DNA from 2 places in the Kitasatospora sp. YST-16 genome. Region 1 is predicted to be linked to the other one. Evidence: riboswitches for the same ligand, from Rfam matches in the RefSeq annotation. Region 1 holds a riboswitch; the other holds the start of a gene.
The links. A riboswitch is a leader RNA that binds a small molecule or an ion and turns the genes downstream of it on or off. The one in region 1 is predicted to bind S-adenosylmethionine.
Positions count from the first base shown of each region.

Region 2: it holds a riboswitch for S-adenosylmethionine, as region 1 does, so the genes downstream of both, OU787_RS07930 (aminotransferase class V-fold PLP-dependent enzyme) here and thrC (threonine synthase) in region 1, are expected to answer to the same signal.

Region 1 is NZ_CP113837.1:3,999,173-4,006,359, reverse strand. Features, by position in the region: gene groL (chaperonin GroEL) at 1-1,176, opposite strand, end outside; gene OU787_RS18440 (cold-shock protein) at 1,490-1,696, opposite strand; gene OU787_RS18435 (MoaD/ThiS family protein) at 2,280-2,558, opposite strand; gene thrC (threonine synthase) at 2,596-3,876, opposite strand; SAM riboswitch class I at 3,894-4,021, opposite strand; gene OU787_RS18425 (glucosyl-3-phosphoglycerate synthase) at 4,160-5,158, shown strand; gene OU787_RS18420 (alpha,alpha-trehalose-phosphate synthase (UDP-forming)) at 5,230-6,696, shown strand; gene otsB (trehalose-phosphatase) at 6,925-7,187, opposite strand, start outside.
Region 2 is NZ_CP113837.1:1,744,940-1,752,126, forward strand. Features, by position in the region: partial or broken gene OU787_RS07910 (NYN domain-containing protein) at 1-1,190, opposite strand, end outside; gene OU787_RS07915 (hypothetical protein) at 1,371-1,637, opposite strand; gene OU787_RS07920 (rhomboid family intramembrane serine protease) at 1,787-2,590, shown strand; gene OU787_RS07925 (Lrp/AsnC ligand binding domain-containing protein) at 2,587-2,868, shown strand; gene OU787_RS07930 (aminotransferase class V-fold PLP-dependent enzyme) at 2,873-4,237, opposite strand; SAM riboswitch class IV at 4,286-4,403, opposite strand; gene trpD (anthranilate phosphoribosyltransferase) at 4,598-5,671, opposite strand; gene OU787_RS07940 (hypothetical protein) at 5,803-6,228, opposite strand; gene ctaE (aa3-type cytochrome oxidase subunit III) at 6,534-7,154, shown strand.

The DNA.
Region 1 (7,187 bases):
GTGCTTGCGCTCCTTGAGCTCGACCTCGGTGGCCGCGCCGGCCTTGATGACGGCCACGCCGCCCGCGAGCTTCGCCAGGCGCTCCTGGAGCTTCTCGCGGTCGTAGTCCGAGTCGGAGTTCTCGATCTCGGCGCGGATCTGGTTGACCCGGCCGGCGACCTGGTCGCTGTCGCCGCCGCCGTCGACGATGGTGGTCTCGTCCTTGGTGATGACGACCTTGCGGGCGGTGCCCAGCAGGTCGACGCCGGCGTTCTCCAGCTTGAGGCCGACCTCCTCGGAGATCACGGTGCCGCCGGTCAGGATGGCGATGTCGCCGAGCATGGCCTTGCGGCGGTCGCCGAAGCCCGGGGCCTTGACGGCGACGGACTTGAAGGTGCCGCGGATCTTGTTCACGACCAGGGTCGACAGGGCCTCGCCCTCGACGTCCTCGGCGATGATGACGAGCGGCTTGCCGCTCTGCATGACCTTCTCCAGCAGCGGGAGGAGGTCCTTGACCGAGGAGATCTTGGAGTTGGCGATGAGGATGTACGGGTCCTCGAAGCTCGCCTCCATGCGCTCCAGGTCGGTGGCGAAGTAGGCGGAGATGTAGCCCTTGTCGAAGCGCATGCCCTCGGTGAGCTCGAGCTCCAGGCCGAAGGTGTTGCTCTCCTCGACGGTGATGACGCCTTCCTTGCCGACCTTGTCCATGGCCTCGGCGATGAGCTCGCCGATCTGGGTGTCGGCGGCCGAGATGGAGGCGGTGGAGGCGATCTGCTCCTTGGTCTCCACGTCCTTGGCCTGGGCCAGCAGCTGGTCGGAGACGGCGGCGACGGCCTTCTCGATGCCGCGCTTGAGGGCCATCGGGTTGGCGCCGGCGGCGACGTTGCGCAGACCCTCGCGGACGAGCGCCTGGGCGAGCACGGTGGCGGTGGTGGTGCCGTCACCCGCGACGTCGTCGGTCTTCTTGGCGACCTCCTTGACCAGCTCGGCGCCGATCTTCTCGTACGGGTCCTCGAGCTCGATCTCCTTGGCGATGGAGACACCGTCGTTGGTGATCGTGGGGGCGCCCCACTTCTTCTCCAGGACGACGTTGCGACCCTTGGGGCCGAGCGTGACCTTCACGGCGTCGGCAAGCTGGTTCATGCCACGCTCAAGGCCGCGGCGGGCTTCCTCGTCAAAGGCGATGATCTTGGCCATCAGAAGTGGTCCTCCGGGACACGGTCGACTGCTCGGACCAAGGGGTGCCCGCGACGGACGGCCCAGGAGAGCGGGGGTCCCTTCCCCTACCGCTTCCGGGGCCTCACCGGCCCGGTCCGTTTGTCACTCTCACACGGTGAGTGCTAACGCCAATGATTAGCACTCTGGGGTGGCGAGTGCAAGCCCATTGGGGCCCCGCCGACCGGCCGCCGGGCAACCCGCGGGCCGCCCGGAAAGCCCGCAGGCCCGCCCCGGACGCGTCGCGTCGGGGGCGGGCCTGCGAGTTTCGGTGCGTGGCGGTCCGCCGGGGCCGTCAGGCGCCGGCGGCGCGGACCATGTCGGCCTGCGGACCCTTCTGACCCTGCGAGATCTCGAACTCGACCCGCTGGCCCTCTTCCAGGGTGCGGTAGCCGTCCATCTGGATCGCGCTGTAGTGGACGAACACGTCCGCTCCACCGTCGACCGCGATGAAGCCGTAGCCCTTCTCGGCGTTGAACCACTTGACGGTGCCCTGAGCCATTCCGAACTCCCCTTGTGCTGTGCTGGCCCTTCAGAGATCCGCAGGACGCGGACCCGGAGGTCTGGAAGACCGGCCTGGGGACTCCCCCCCGTACGGCGCAGCCTCTGTCGCGGCTGAATGTATCCGGATATGCGCCCTCTGCAACAGGCCCAATTTGCGGGGAACCCCGCCGCCCGGCGGGGGATATTTCGGAACGAAAGGCGCATCCGTCGACAATTGCCACGGGACATAACGGACGCGTCGCCGCAAAACGACGGAACAATTCTGACGGCGGCCTGACAGAACAGGCGGAAAGCTCCCCGGCGGACGTCTCAGCGCGCGGGACGGAAGCGAGGCGGAAGCGGGGGCGGAACGGGTTCTGCACGGGCGGAGCGCGGTGCGGAAAACGAGGATTGAACCGGGCCGTGGAGGGGAACGGACCTGACCGGAACTCTACTCCCCCGAACCGGTCGGAATTCCGGCGACCCGCCGCGCCGGAAAACCGCAGGTAACCGGGCCGCCGGGCCCCGGCGCGCAACGGGCCGCCGCCCGGTCCGGAAAAAGGAATTCCGGACCGAACGGCGGCCGCGGGAATGCGGGCGGTTCAGCAACCGCCGGCCACCGCCGGAATGATCGACACCGAGGCGCCGTCCTTGATCTCGGTCTCCAGGCCCTCGGCGAAGCGCACGTCGTCGTCGTTCACGTACACGTTGACGAAGCGGCGCAGCTTGCCGGTGTCGTCCAGCAGGCGGGCGGCGATGCCGGCGTGGTTCGCCTCCAGGTCCGCGATGACGGCGGACAGGGTCGCGCCCTCGGCGGTCACCTCGGCGGCGCCGCCGGTGTAGGTGCGCAGGATGGTCGGGATGCGGACGGTGGCGCTCATGCGGTGCTCCTCGGGCGTGGGGCGGCGTGGGGGGGTGTCAGGCGGTGGCGAGGCCGGCGGCGCGGAAGGACTCCAGCGTCGGGCGGATCACGGCGGTCATGCCGGCGTCGGCGACCGCGTCGAGGGTCTTGAGGCCGTCGCCGGTGTTGATCGCGACGGTCTCCTTGGACGGGTCCAGCAGGCCGGTCTCGACCAGCTTCTTCAGCACGCCCACGGTGACGCCGCCCGCGGTCTCGGCGAAGATCCCCTCGGTGCGGGCGAGCAGCTTGATCGCCTCGACCACCTCGGCGTCGGTGACGTCCTCGACCGCGCCGCCGGTGCGGCGGGCGATGTCCAGCACGTACGGGCCGTCGGCCGGGTTGCCGATCGCCAGCGACTTGGCGATGGTGTCCGGCTTGACCGGCTTGATCACGTCGCGGCCGGCCTTGAAGGCGGCCGAGACCGGGGAGCAGCCCTCGGCCTGGGCGCCGAAGATCTTGTACGGCTTGTCCTCGACCAAGCCGAGCTTGATCAGCTCCTGCAGGCCCTTGTCGATCTTGGTGAGCTGGGAGCCGGAGGCGATCGGGATGACGAGCTGGTCGGGCAGCCGCCAGCCGAGCTGCTCGCAGATCTCGAACGCCAGGGTCTTGGAGCCCTCGCCGTAGTACGGGCGCAGGTTGACGTTCACGAAGCCCCAGCCCTCGCCGGCCGGGTCGCCGATCAGCTCGGAGCAGAAGCGGTTCACGTCGTCGTAGTTGCCGTCGATGCCGACCAGCTCGCCGCCGTACACGCCGGCCATCACGACCTTGCCCTGCTCCAGGTCGTGCGGGATGAACACGCAGGACTTGAAGCCGGCCCGGGCGGCCGCGGCGCCCACCGCGCCGGCCAGGTTGCCGGTGGAGGAGCAGGACAGCGTGGTGAAGTCGAAGGCCCGGGCGGCCTCGATCGCGCAGGCCACCACCCGGTCCTTGAAGGAGTGGGTCGGGTTGCCCGAGTCGTCCTTGATGTGCAGCTGCGCGGTGAAGCCCAGCTCGCGGCCCAGGTTGTCGGCCTTGACCAGCGGGGTCCAGCCCGGGTTCAGGTTCGGCTTGCCGGCCACGTCTGCCGGGACGGGCAGCAGCGGGGCGTAGCGCCAGATCGACGCCGGGCCGGCCTCGATCCGCTTGCGCAGCTCCTCGGCGTCGTAGCCCGCGTAGTCGTAGGCGATCTCCAGCGGGCCGAAGCACTCCAGGCAGGCGAAGCTCGGGCCGAGCGGGAAGCGCGTTCCGCACTCCCGACAGGACAGCGCGGTCGCGGGACCGAGGTCGACGGCGGTGGGTGCGGCGGTGTCAACAGCCATGGTGGCGAGGCCCTTTCTCCTCATCTTCCCCGGAGCGCGGTCGCGTCCGGGACGGAATTGGCACCTGTCCCGCCGGGCCTGCTGGCCGCGCGGGAGGGTTGCCGGGACTTCAACGGGCCGTTCCCTCAGTCCCTCTGGATGAGCTCTGTGAAGTTGTGGTCGTACGCTGCGAGCGACCCCCGGGTGCGAAGGCACGATCGCAATACGAAGACTGTATCCGAAGGCCCGCGCGGACCCACCCCCGCGTCCGACACCCGAGACGAACCGACACAGGGAGCGAGACTTGCCGGAGCAGCCCGAGCCCGGGGTCCTGCCGGAGGTGGCCGACTGGCTGCGCCGCCGATCGTGGACGGCCGCCGACCGGCCGCTCGACCTGCTGCTGGCCGCCAAACGCGCCGCCGGGGCGGCCGGCACCGTCAGCGTGGTGCTGCCCGCGCTGGACGAGGAGCCCACCGTCGGCGAGATCGTCGCCGCGATCCGCACCGAGCTGGTCGAGCGCGTCCCGCTGGTCGACGAGCTGGTGGTGGTCGACTCCGGCTCGCAGGACGGCACCGCCGCCGCCGCGGCCGCCGCCGGCGCCCGGGTGGTGCACCGCGACGCGATCCTGCCCCGGCTGCCCGCCGAACCCGGCAAGGGCGAGGTGCTGTGGCGCTCGCTGCTCGCCACCAGCGGCGCGATCGTCTGCTTCGTCGACGCCGACCTGCGCGAGTTCGACCCGGCCTTCGTCTCCGGCATCATCGGCCCACTGCTCACCGACCCGGCCCTGCAACTGGTCAAGGCCATGTACGACCGGCCCTTCGAGGCCGACGGCGCCGTCGTCCCGGCCGGCGGCGGCCGGGTCACCGAACTGGTCGCCCGCCCGCTGCTCAGCCTGCACTGGCCGCAGCTGGCCGGCTTCGTCCAGCCCCTCGGCGGCGAGTACGCGGCCCGCCGCAGCCTGCTGGAGCGGCTGCCCTTCCCGACCGGCTACGGCGTCGAACTCGGCCTGCTGGTCGACGCGTTGGAGCTGGCCGGGCTGGACGCGCTGGCCCAGGTCGACGTCGGCGTCCGGCACCACCGGCACCAGGACGGCCAGGCGCTGGGCCGGATGGCCGCCACCATCTACCGCACCGCCCTGGAACGCCTGGACCGCACCCACCGCCTCAAGGCCGACCCCGACCTGGTCCGGCCGCTGCTCACCCAGTACACCCGCACCGCCGCGGGCTTCACCCCCCGCACCCACCCCGTCCCGGCCACCGAACGCCCCCCGATGGCCGCCGTCCCCGAGTACCGCGACCGCTGACCCCGGGAGTTCACCCGGCACGCACCGCGCCGAGTGGTTTGGTCCGGTGATCGCACGGCAAGGTTGGCTGTATGGCCGATCACGCGTCCGAACGCCCCCAGCAGTCCGGAGCCGCCCCGATCCTGGTGGCCTCCAACCGCGGCCCGGTGTCCTTCCGCACGGAGGACGACGGCTCACTGACCCTCCGCAGAGGCGGTGGCGGCCTGGTGTCCGGGCTCTCCGCGATCGACGACCCGAACGCGGTCTGGGTCTGCGCCGCCCTCTCCGACGCCGACCGCACCGCCGCCCGGCAGGCCCCCGACGGCCGCCTCGACCTGGCCGGCCACGACGTCGGCGGACAGGCCGTCCGGATGCTGGACATCGATCCGGAGACCTTCGCCCGCGCCTACAACGGCGTCGCCAACTCCACCCTCTGGTTCGTCCACCACCTGCTCTACCAGACGCCCGTGCAGCCCGCCTTCGGCGCCGACTTCCGCACCGAGTGGGCCGCCTACCGGGCGTACAACGCCGCCTTCGCCGAAGCCCTCGCCGCCGAGGCCGCCCCCGGCGCCGCCGTCCTGGTGCAGGACTACCACCTCTCGCTGGCCCCCGCCCTGCTCCGCGAACTCCGCCCCGACCTGCGGATCGGCCACTTCTCGCACACCCCCTGGGCCCCGCCGGACTACTACCGGCTGCTGCCCGACGACGTCGCCGCCGCCGTCCTCGAAGGCATCCTCGGCGCCGACCGCGCCGCCTTCCTCACCCGCCGCTGGGCCCTCGCCTTCGCCGACTGCTGCGAGGCCGTCCTCGGCGCGCAGGTCGACCGCTCCGAACTGACCGTCACCCACGGCGGCCGCACCACCCGGCTCGGCGTGCACGGCCTCGGCGCCGACGCCGAGTTCCTGCGCGAACGCGCCCACCGGCCCGACGTCGACGAACGCCTCGCCACCCTGCGCGAGGCCGTGGGCGAGCGCCGCACCATCGTCCGGGTCGACCGCACCGAACTCAGCAAGAACATCGTCCGCGGCCTGCTCGCCTACCGGCACCTGCTGCGCACCCGCCCCGAGTGGCTCGGCAACGTCGTCCACATCGCCTTCGCCTACCCCTCCCGCACCGACCTCGCCGAGTACCGCGACTACACCGCCGAGGTGCAGCGCCTCGCCGAGGAGATCAACACCGAGTTCGGCACCGCCGACTGGCAGCCGCTCATCCTGCACGTCAACGACGACTTCCCGCGCTCCCTCGCCGCGTACCGGCTCGCCGACGTCGCCCTGGTCAACCCGATCCGCGACGGCATGAACCTGGTCGCCAAGGAGGTCCCCGTCGTCTCCGACCACGGCTGCGCCCTCGTCCTGTCCCGCGAGGCCGGCGCGTACGCCGAACTCGCCGACGACGCGATCACCGTCAACCCCTACGACGTCATCGCCACCGCCGACGCCCTCGCCGAAGCCCTCACCATGCCCCCCGCCGAACGCACCGACCGCACCAAACGCCTCGCCGCCGCCGCCACCGCCCTCCCACCCCAGCAGTGGTTCCTGGACCAGCTCCACGCGCTCTGAGGCCAGAGGCACAGACCGGAAGGCGCAGACAGGGCGCAGGAGAATTGCTGTAGGCCCACCCGAGCGAAACCGGGGGCGCGGGGAACTGCGCGGCCAACCGAGCACCCACAGCCAGATCGCCTCGCAGGACAGCCACTTGCACTGTCCCGCGACCTCGCTGACGTGCCCCTCCGCTGCGCGCAGTTCCCCGCGCCCCCGGTTTCGCACCATCCCGCTCGCGCCCGCGGCCTACCCCCGCAGCAGTTCCGTCAGCCCGTTCAGCAGGTCGACCACCCCCGCCGGCCCGGCGACCAGCAGGTCGGCGCGTTCGGCGAGGGCCGCGACCGGGGGTTCGCCGGTGACGGGGCCGCTGCAGACGAGCAGGCCGGGGTGGCCGGCTTCGCGGCGGCGGCCGATCTCCGCGTAGGCGGCGAGGTCGCCGAGGTCGTCGCCGGCGAAGAGGACCGGGCCCGCGTCCCGTTCGGCGAGGAACTCGTGCAGGGCGGCTCCCT
Region 2 (7,187 bases), 2.3 Mb from region 1:
CGGCGGCGCCATGATCACCGGCACGTCCAGGTCCTGGCCGTCGAACACGCAGGTCACCTCGGCCTGGGTGCGCTGGGCCAGCATCGCCAGCCCGCCCAGCAGCCTCAACCGCTGCTGCTCCAGCGGCAGTTGCGGGTAACCGGTCTTGGTCACGTTGTAGCCGTCCACCACCAGGTGCACCTGCGGGATCGCCAGCAGCTGGTCCAGCAGCGCCGGGTCGTCCTCGGCCAGGCCGCGCCGGGCCACGTCGTGCGGCGAGGCCGAGCCGGGCTCGACCGCCTCCACCAGGTCGGCCGGGCGCAGCCCGGTCACCGGCAGCGCCAGCTCGCGCTGCAGGCCCTGCGCCGACTGCAGCACGCTGTCCAGCAGCAGCCGCAGCCGCATGTCCTCGACGCTGCGGCCCTCCCGGGCGGTGCGCCGCCCGCTCTCCACCGCGGCCTCCAGCTCGGCGATCCGGTGCCGCAGTCGCCGGGCCTCGCTCTCGGCGGCGCTGCGCTCGGCCGCCGCGGCGGCCCTGGCCGCCTCCAGCTCCCCGGCCAGCCGGCGGCTCTCGGCCTGCGCCCGGCGGGTGTCCGCCTCCAGCGAGCGGACCTTCTTGCGCAGCGACTCCGCCTCCTTGCGCACCCCTCGGCCTCGGCCCGGTGCCGCTCCAGCTCGCCGCGGGCGGCGGCCCGGGCCTCGGCCAGCTCCTCCTGGAGCTTCCCGGCCAGCCGGGCGGCCTCGGCGGCCGCGCCCTCGGCGTCGGCCCGCTCGGCCTCCTCGCCGGCCTCCTCGACCAGCCGGGCCCAGCCGGCCGGGCGGACCAGGTAGGCGGCGGCCGCGACGTCCATCGGGTCGGCGGCGGCCGGGACGGTGCCGGTCTCCAGCGCCTGCACCAGGTCGGGCTGGCCGAGCCGCAGCCGTTCGGCTATCCGGACCCGGAACGCCGGGTCCGACTCCAGCGCGGCGGCCAGCGCGGTCGCCGCGTACTTGGCCCGCCGGGCCGGGGTGAACTTGGCGTACGGGCGCAGCGAGGCGGGCAGTTCGCCCGCCGCGATGCCGCCGAGCGCGTCGGAGGCGATGCCGACCACCCGCCGGCGCACGCCCTCGGGCAGGGGGCGCCCGGCCGTCTCCGCGCCGCCGTGCGGCTCCGGGGCCGGGCCGGGCGCGGTCCCGTCCGTGCCCGCGGGCGCGTTCGCTGCCTCCGCCACTGTCCTCGGCTCCGATCCTGGTCCGGGCGGGCCCTCCCGGCGGGTGCCGGGCGGGCGTTGCTGTCCGCCGCTACTGCTCGATTGTCCCGTCTACCGTGCCGCACCGACAGCACCCCGCCGACGAGTCCGCCCCGCGCCCCCGTCCGGGGCGGACGGGAACGCGGGGCGGTGGGAACTGCGTCAGCCCTGCTGGGCGTCGCCCTCGGCGGGCTCCTCGGCCCCGGGACGGGCCACCAGCTCGACCTGGTCGACGGCGTTGCACCAGCGGCAGCGCACCGACTCGATGGTCTCGGACAGCACATGGGTCTCCTCGACCTTGGACTCGCCGGAGAGGTCGAAGTGCAGGAAGTCGGTCACCCGGGACGAACGGGTGACGTCGAAGCGGGTCAGGTTGCCGCACAGGGTGCAGCGCCAGCGGGTCTCGGCGGTCGGCGCGGCAATGCTCATCAGTGGTCCCTCTCGGCTGGTCCCGGTTCCGGGCCTCCAGCCTATTGCCTGCGGCCGGGCGGACGGATCACCGGTCCACAGCCCGGACGCTCACCCGGCCGGCCCAGCGCCCGGTGTCGCGGGTGCGCCCCCGAGGAATGCTGACCGGTATGGTGCTCTCCGCCCCCGCCCGGGCCGGTTCGCCGGCGGCCGAGCGGGCCGCCCGCACCCCGGTCGCCACGTACCTGCTGATCGCGCTGGCCGCCCTGGTCATGCTGCTCGGCCCGTCCGGCCCCAACCCGCTGTACGGCAGCGGCGACGCCCGGGCCTGCGCCGAGCAGCGCTACGAGCACCGCTGGGGCGCCGTCCCGGCCGAACTGCTGGGCGGCCGCCCCCTGACGGCCGCCCAGCTGTCGGCGCTCCCCCCGGCGGCGCCCGGCTGCGTGCTGCCGGCCACCCCCGGCAAGAGCCCCGAACTGTCGGTGCTGACCGCGCTGTTCGTCCACGCGGGCTGGCTGCACCTGATCGGGAACCTGCTGTTCCTGTACGTCTTCGGCCCGGCCGTGGAGGCCCGGCTGGGCCGGGTCCGCTTCCTGGTCGGCTACCTGGCGATCGGCTGCCTGGCCACCTACGGCTACGCGCTGGCCGAGTCCGGCACCCCCGACGCGGTGCGGGCGCTGGTCGGCGCGTCCGGCGCGATCGCCGGGGTGCTGGGCGCGTTCCTGCGGCTGTACCCGCGGGCCCGGGTGACCGCGCTGGTGCCGCTCCTGCTGTTCCTCCCGCTGCGCTTTCCGGCCTGGCTGGTGCTCGGCCTGTGGTTCGTCCTGCAGTCCTGGTCGGTCACCTCCGGCGGTGACGGGGTGGCCTACCTGGTGCACGTGATCGGCTTCGTGACGGGCTGGTTGTTCGCGTGGGCCGCCCGTCCGGCGGGCGATACCCTGAGCGGACCTTCTCGAACGGGAGTTGCCCAGTGATCACCGCGATCGTCCTCATCAACACCGACGTCGACCGGATCCCCGAGATCGCCGAGGCGATCGCCGCCATCGAGGGCGTCAGCGAGGTCTACTCCGTCACCGGCACCTACGACCTGGTCGCCATGGTCCGGGTCCGCAACCACGAGGACCTGGCCGAGGTGATCCCCGGCCGCCTCAACAAGGTCCCGGGCGTGACGAACACCGAGACCCACATCGCCTTCCGCACCTACTCCCAGCACGACCTGGAGGCCGCGTTCTCGCTCGGCCTGGACGGCTGAGCGCTCAGCGCTGCTGCTGGGTGTCTACGACGCAGCGGCCGCCCTCGTTGCGGTAGCTCCACTTCGCGCCGTCGCTGACCAGCTCGCGGACGGCGGTCAGGAACCGGTCGACGTGCTCGACCGGGGTCCCGGCGCCGAAGCTGACCCGGATCGCGTTCAGGCTGCGCTCGCCGGGCAGCGACGGCTCCGGCGCCCCGCACTCGCTGGGGGCCGCCTCCTCGCCGCCCAGCAGGGTGCGCACCAGCGGGTGCGCGCAGAACAGCCCGTCCCGGACGCCGATGCCGTACTCGGCGGACAGCGCGGCCGAGAAGTGCGAGCTGTTCCAGCCGCGCACCACGAAGGACACCACGCCGACCCGGTCCGAGCCCTCGCCGAACAGGTTGAGCACCCGCACCTCGGGGATCGCCGCCAGGCCCTCGGTCAGCTTCGCCACCAGCGCCCGCTCCCGGGCCTCCAGCGCCTCGAAGCCCGCCTCGTCCAGCGCCCGGCAGGCCGAGGCGATCGCGTACGCGCCGATCACGTTCGGCGAACCGGCCTCGTGCCGGGCCGGGCCGGTGTGCCACTCGACCGCCACCGAGCCGTCCAGCTCCCGGGCCACCGTCCGGCTCGCCCCGCCGCCGGCCAGGTACGGCTCGGCCGCGTCCAGCCAGTCCGAGCGGCCCGCCAGCACGCCGGCGCCGAACGGCGCGTACAGCTTGTGCCCGGAGAACGCCACCCAGTCGACGTCCAACTCCCGCACCGAGACCCGGTGGTGGGGCGCCAGCTGGGCCGCGTCCAGCACCACCCGGGCGCCGTAGCGGTGCGCGACCGCGGTCAGCTCCTTGACCGGCCACAGCTCGCCGGTCACGTTGGACGCGCCGGTCACGCAGAACAGCTTCGGGCCCTCGGCCGCGCCCAGCAGCGCCTCCTCCAGCGCCGCCACCGCCTCGGCGTGCGAACGCGGCGCCCGCAGGTAGCGCACCGCCAGGCCCTCGCGCCGCCACGGCAGCAGCGAGGCGTGGTGCTCGGTCTCGAACGCGAACACCTCGGTCCCGGCCGGGACCGCCCCCGCCAGCAGGTTCAGCGAGTCGGTGGTCGCCCGGGTGAACACCACCTGGTCCCCGTCGCGCAGGTCCAGGAACTCGGCGACGGTCCGCCGGCTCTGCTCGAACAGGTCGGTGGACAGCTGCGACAGGTACCCGGCCCCGCGGTGCACCGACCCGTAGTACGGCGCGTACGCCGCCACGTCGTCCCACACCCGCTGCAGGGCCGGCGCGCTCGCCGCGTAGTCCAGCGCCGCGTACCCGACCTTCTCCCCGGAGGCCAGCGGGACCTCGACGTCCCCGCCCAGCACCGCCAGCGGCTCGCAGATCTCGGTGACAACAGACATGGGTGCACTCCTCCACGGGGTCAGGACCCCGGAAGTGCACCCACCGGAAGTCCGCGCTTGCCACGCGGACTGATCGCCACGCGGCCCGGTCCTCACCCAGGGCACCCCGCCACGGACGGAGGGTTGCCGGACAGCAAGCTGGGGCTTGTCGCTGCCACTCATGACCTGCGGAAGACAGTACACGAGACCGCCCCGGTCTCAACACCTGTCCGCATCCCGATACGGAACCGGGCCCCGCCGGGGCCCGGAGAACGGCCGACCGACCCTGTCCGTCCCAGCCGAAAGCCCTTGCCGCCGGGGGCAGTTGGCGCCAGGGGCAGCTGGCGCCGGAAACCCGGAACGGCCGCCCCCGGCCCGCCGTCAGGCCCGGGTCGCCTCCGCCCAGCGCTTCAGCAGCTCCCCCGCCGTCCCGGAGTCGATCGCCGCCGCCGTCCGCTCCATCGCCGCCGCGATCTGTTCGACCAGCGGCGCGTCCCCGAGCTCCAGCGCGACCAGCGCGGCCGCGCTGTTGAGCAGGACGGCGTCCCGCACCGGCCCGCGCTCGCCGTTCAGCACCCGGCGCGCGACGTCCGCGTTGTACTCGGCGTCGGCGCCGCGCAGCGCCTCGATCCCGACCAGGTCGATCCCGACCTCGCGCGGGTCGAACTCGAGCTCCGTCACCTCGCCGCCGCGGATCACCCAGACGTGCGAGGTGGTGGTGACGGTCAGCTCGTCGAGCCCGTCGTCGCCCCGGAAGACCAGGCCCTGCGCGCCGCGCCGGGCCAGCACGCCGGCGATCAGCCCGGCCAGCCGGGTGTCGAAGCAGCCGACGGCGTGCGAGGTGACCTTCGCCGGGTTGGTGAGCGGGCCGAGGATGTTGAAGACCGTCGGGACGGCCAACTCGGCGCGCGCCTGGGCGGTGTGGCGCATCGAGGGGTGGAACTTGGCGGCGAAGCAGAAGGTCAGGCCGACCTCCTCGGCCACCGCCGCGACCCGGTCGGCGGACAGCTCCAGGTTGACGCCGAGCCGGCCGAGCACGTCCGAGGAGCCGGTGGCCGAGGAGGAGGCCCGGTTGCCGTGCTTGATCACCTTCGCCCCGGCCGCGGCCGCGACCACCGCGGACATGGTGGAGATGTTGACGGTCTTGGCCCGGTCGCCGCCGGTGCCGACGATGTCGACCGCGGGCCCGGGGATCTCCAGCGGCAGGGCGTGCGCGTACATCGCCTCGACCAGGCCGGCGATCTCCTCGACCGTCTCGCCCTTGCCGCGCATGGCGATCAGGAAGCCGGCCACCTGCACGGGGCTGGCCTCGCCGCTCATGATCCGGTCCATCGCCCAGGCGGTGTCGGCCTGGCTGAGGTCGTTGCCCCCCAGCAGCGAGCTGAGCAGGCCGGGCCAGGTGCGGACCACCTGCGCGGGGTCGCTACCGCCGTTCGCAGAGTGCGCGTTCACCATGGCTGACTCCAGCTCTCGTCATCGTCCCGGAGGGATCCCAGAGGAATGACGTCAGCCTATCGAGGGAGCGGGGACGGCCGCCCGGGGTTGCCGTCCCCTTCTCTCCAGTTGAGACGCGCCGGTGGAACGGGTCAGCGCCCGGCGGGCGCCCGCCGGGCCAGCCGGGCCCGCAGCAGCGCGGTCGCGGCGTCGGCGAGGGCGACCGGGTCGACGGGGTGCGAGATCGCGGCGTCGGCCCGGCTCCAGGCGGCGAGCCAGGAGTCCTGCGGCCGGCCGATCACCACCAGCACCGGCGGGCAGCCGTAGATCTCGTCCTTCAACTGCCGGGTCAGGCCCAGCCCGCCGACCGGGGCGGCCTCGCCGTCCAGCACGCACAGGTCGATGCCGCCCTTCTCCAGGGCGCGCAGCACCGCGGGGGCGGTGGCGCACTCCAGGTACTCGAGGGCGGGCACGTCCGCGGCGGGCCGCCTGCCGAGGGCGAGGGTCACCTGCTCACGGGTGTTGCGGTCGTCGCTGTAGACGAGAACGGTGAGCGTCTCGTCGGAGTGCTGCGCCATGGCCCCTGCTTCCTGGTGCTCGTCCTCTTATATGTGTGCCCACGCCGGGCGGCCCCGACCGAACGGCCCAGTGTGACCCGGACCACGTCCTGGGACGGATGCTACTCCCGCGCGCCCGTCCTGCGGAGACCCCGACGCGATCTCGCTCAAGCCGCCGCGCCCCGGACTCACCCCGCCGGCCCAGTAGGCTCACCCGGTCCGAACAACCGTCAGAAAACGGGCGGTGCGCGAGGCGGGCATACCTCACGCACCGGACACTCCGAGGGACACCCCCCGGCGTGAAGACGGAATAAGGGACCGACATAATGTCCGTCGTGGCGACAGCAACAGCAACAGAAACCGGACACGCGCACGGAGCGGTCAACAGGCCGAACCTGGTCAGCGTCGGAACCATTGTCTGGCTGAGCTCGGAGCTGATGTTCTTCGCGGCCCTGTTCGCGATGTACTTCACCCTCCGCTCGGTCAAGGGCGCCGAGTTCTGGCACGAGAAGGCCCATGCCCTCAACGTGCCCTTCTCCTCGGTCAACACCACGATCCTGGTGCTCTCCTCCCTCACCTGCCAGCTCGGCGTGTTCGCCGCCGAGCGCGGTGACGTGAAGAAGCTGCGCTCGTGGTTCACGATCACCTTCGTGATGGGCGCCATCTTCATCGGCGGCCAGATCTTCGAGTACACCGAGCTGGTCAAGAAGGACGGCCTCTCCCTGTCCTCGGACCCGTACGGCACGGTGTTCTACCTGACCACCGGCTTCCACGGACTCCACGTGACGGGTGGTCTGATCGCCTTCCTGCTGGTCCTCGGACGGACCTACGCGGCGCGGCGCTTCACCCACGAGCAGGCCACCGCGGCGATCGTGGTGTCGTACTACTGGCACTTCGTCGACGTCGTGTGGATCGGCCTGTTCGCGACCATCTACCTGATCAAGTAACAGCCGCCCCGCCCCTGACCCGGCGTCACCTGG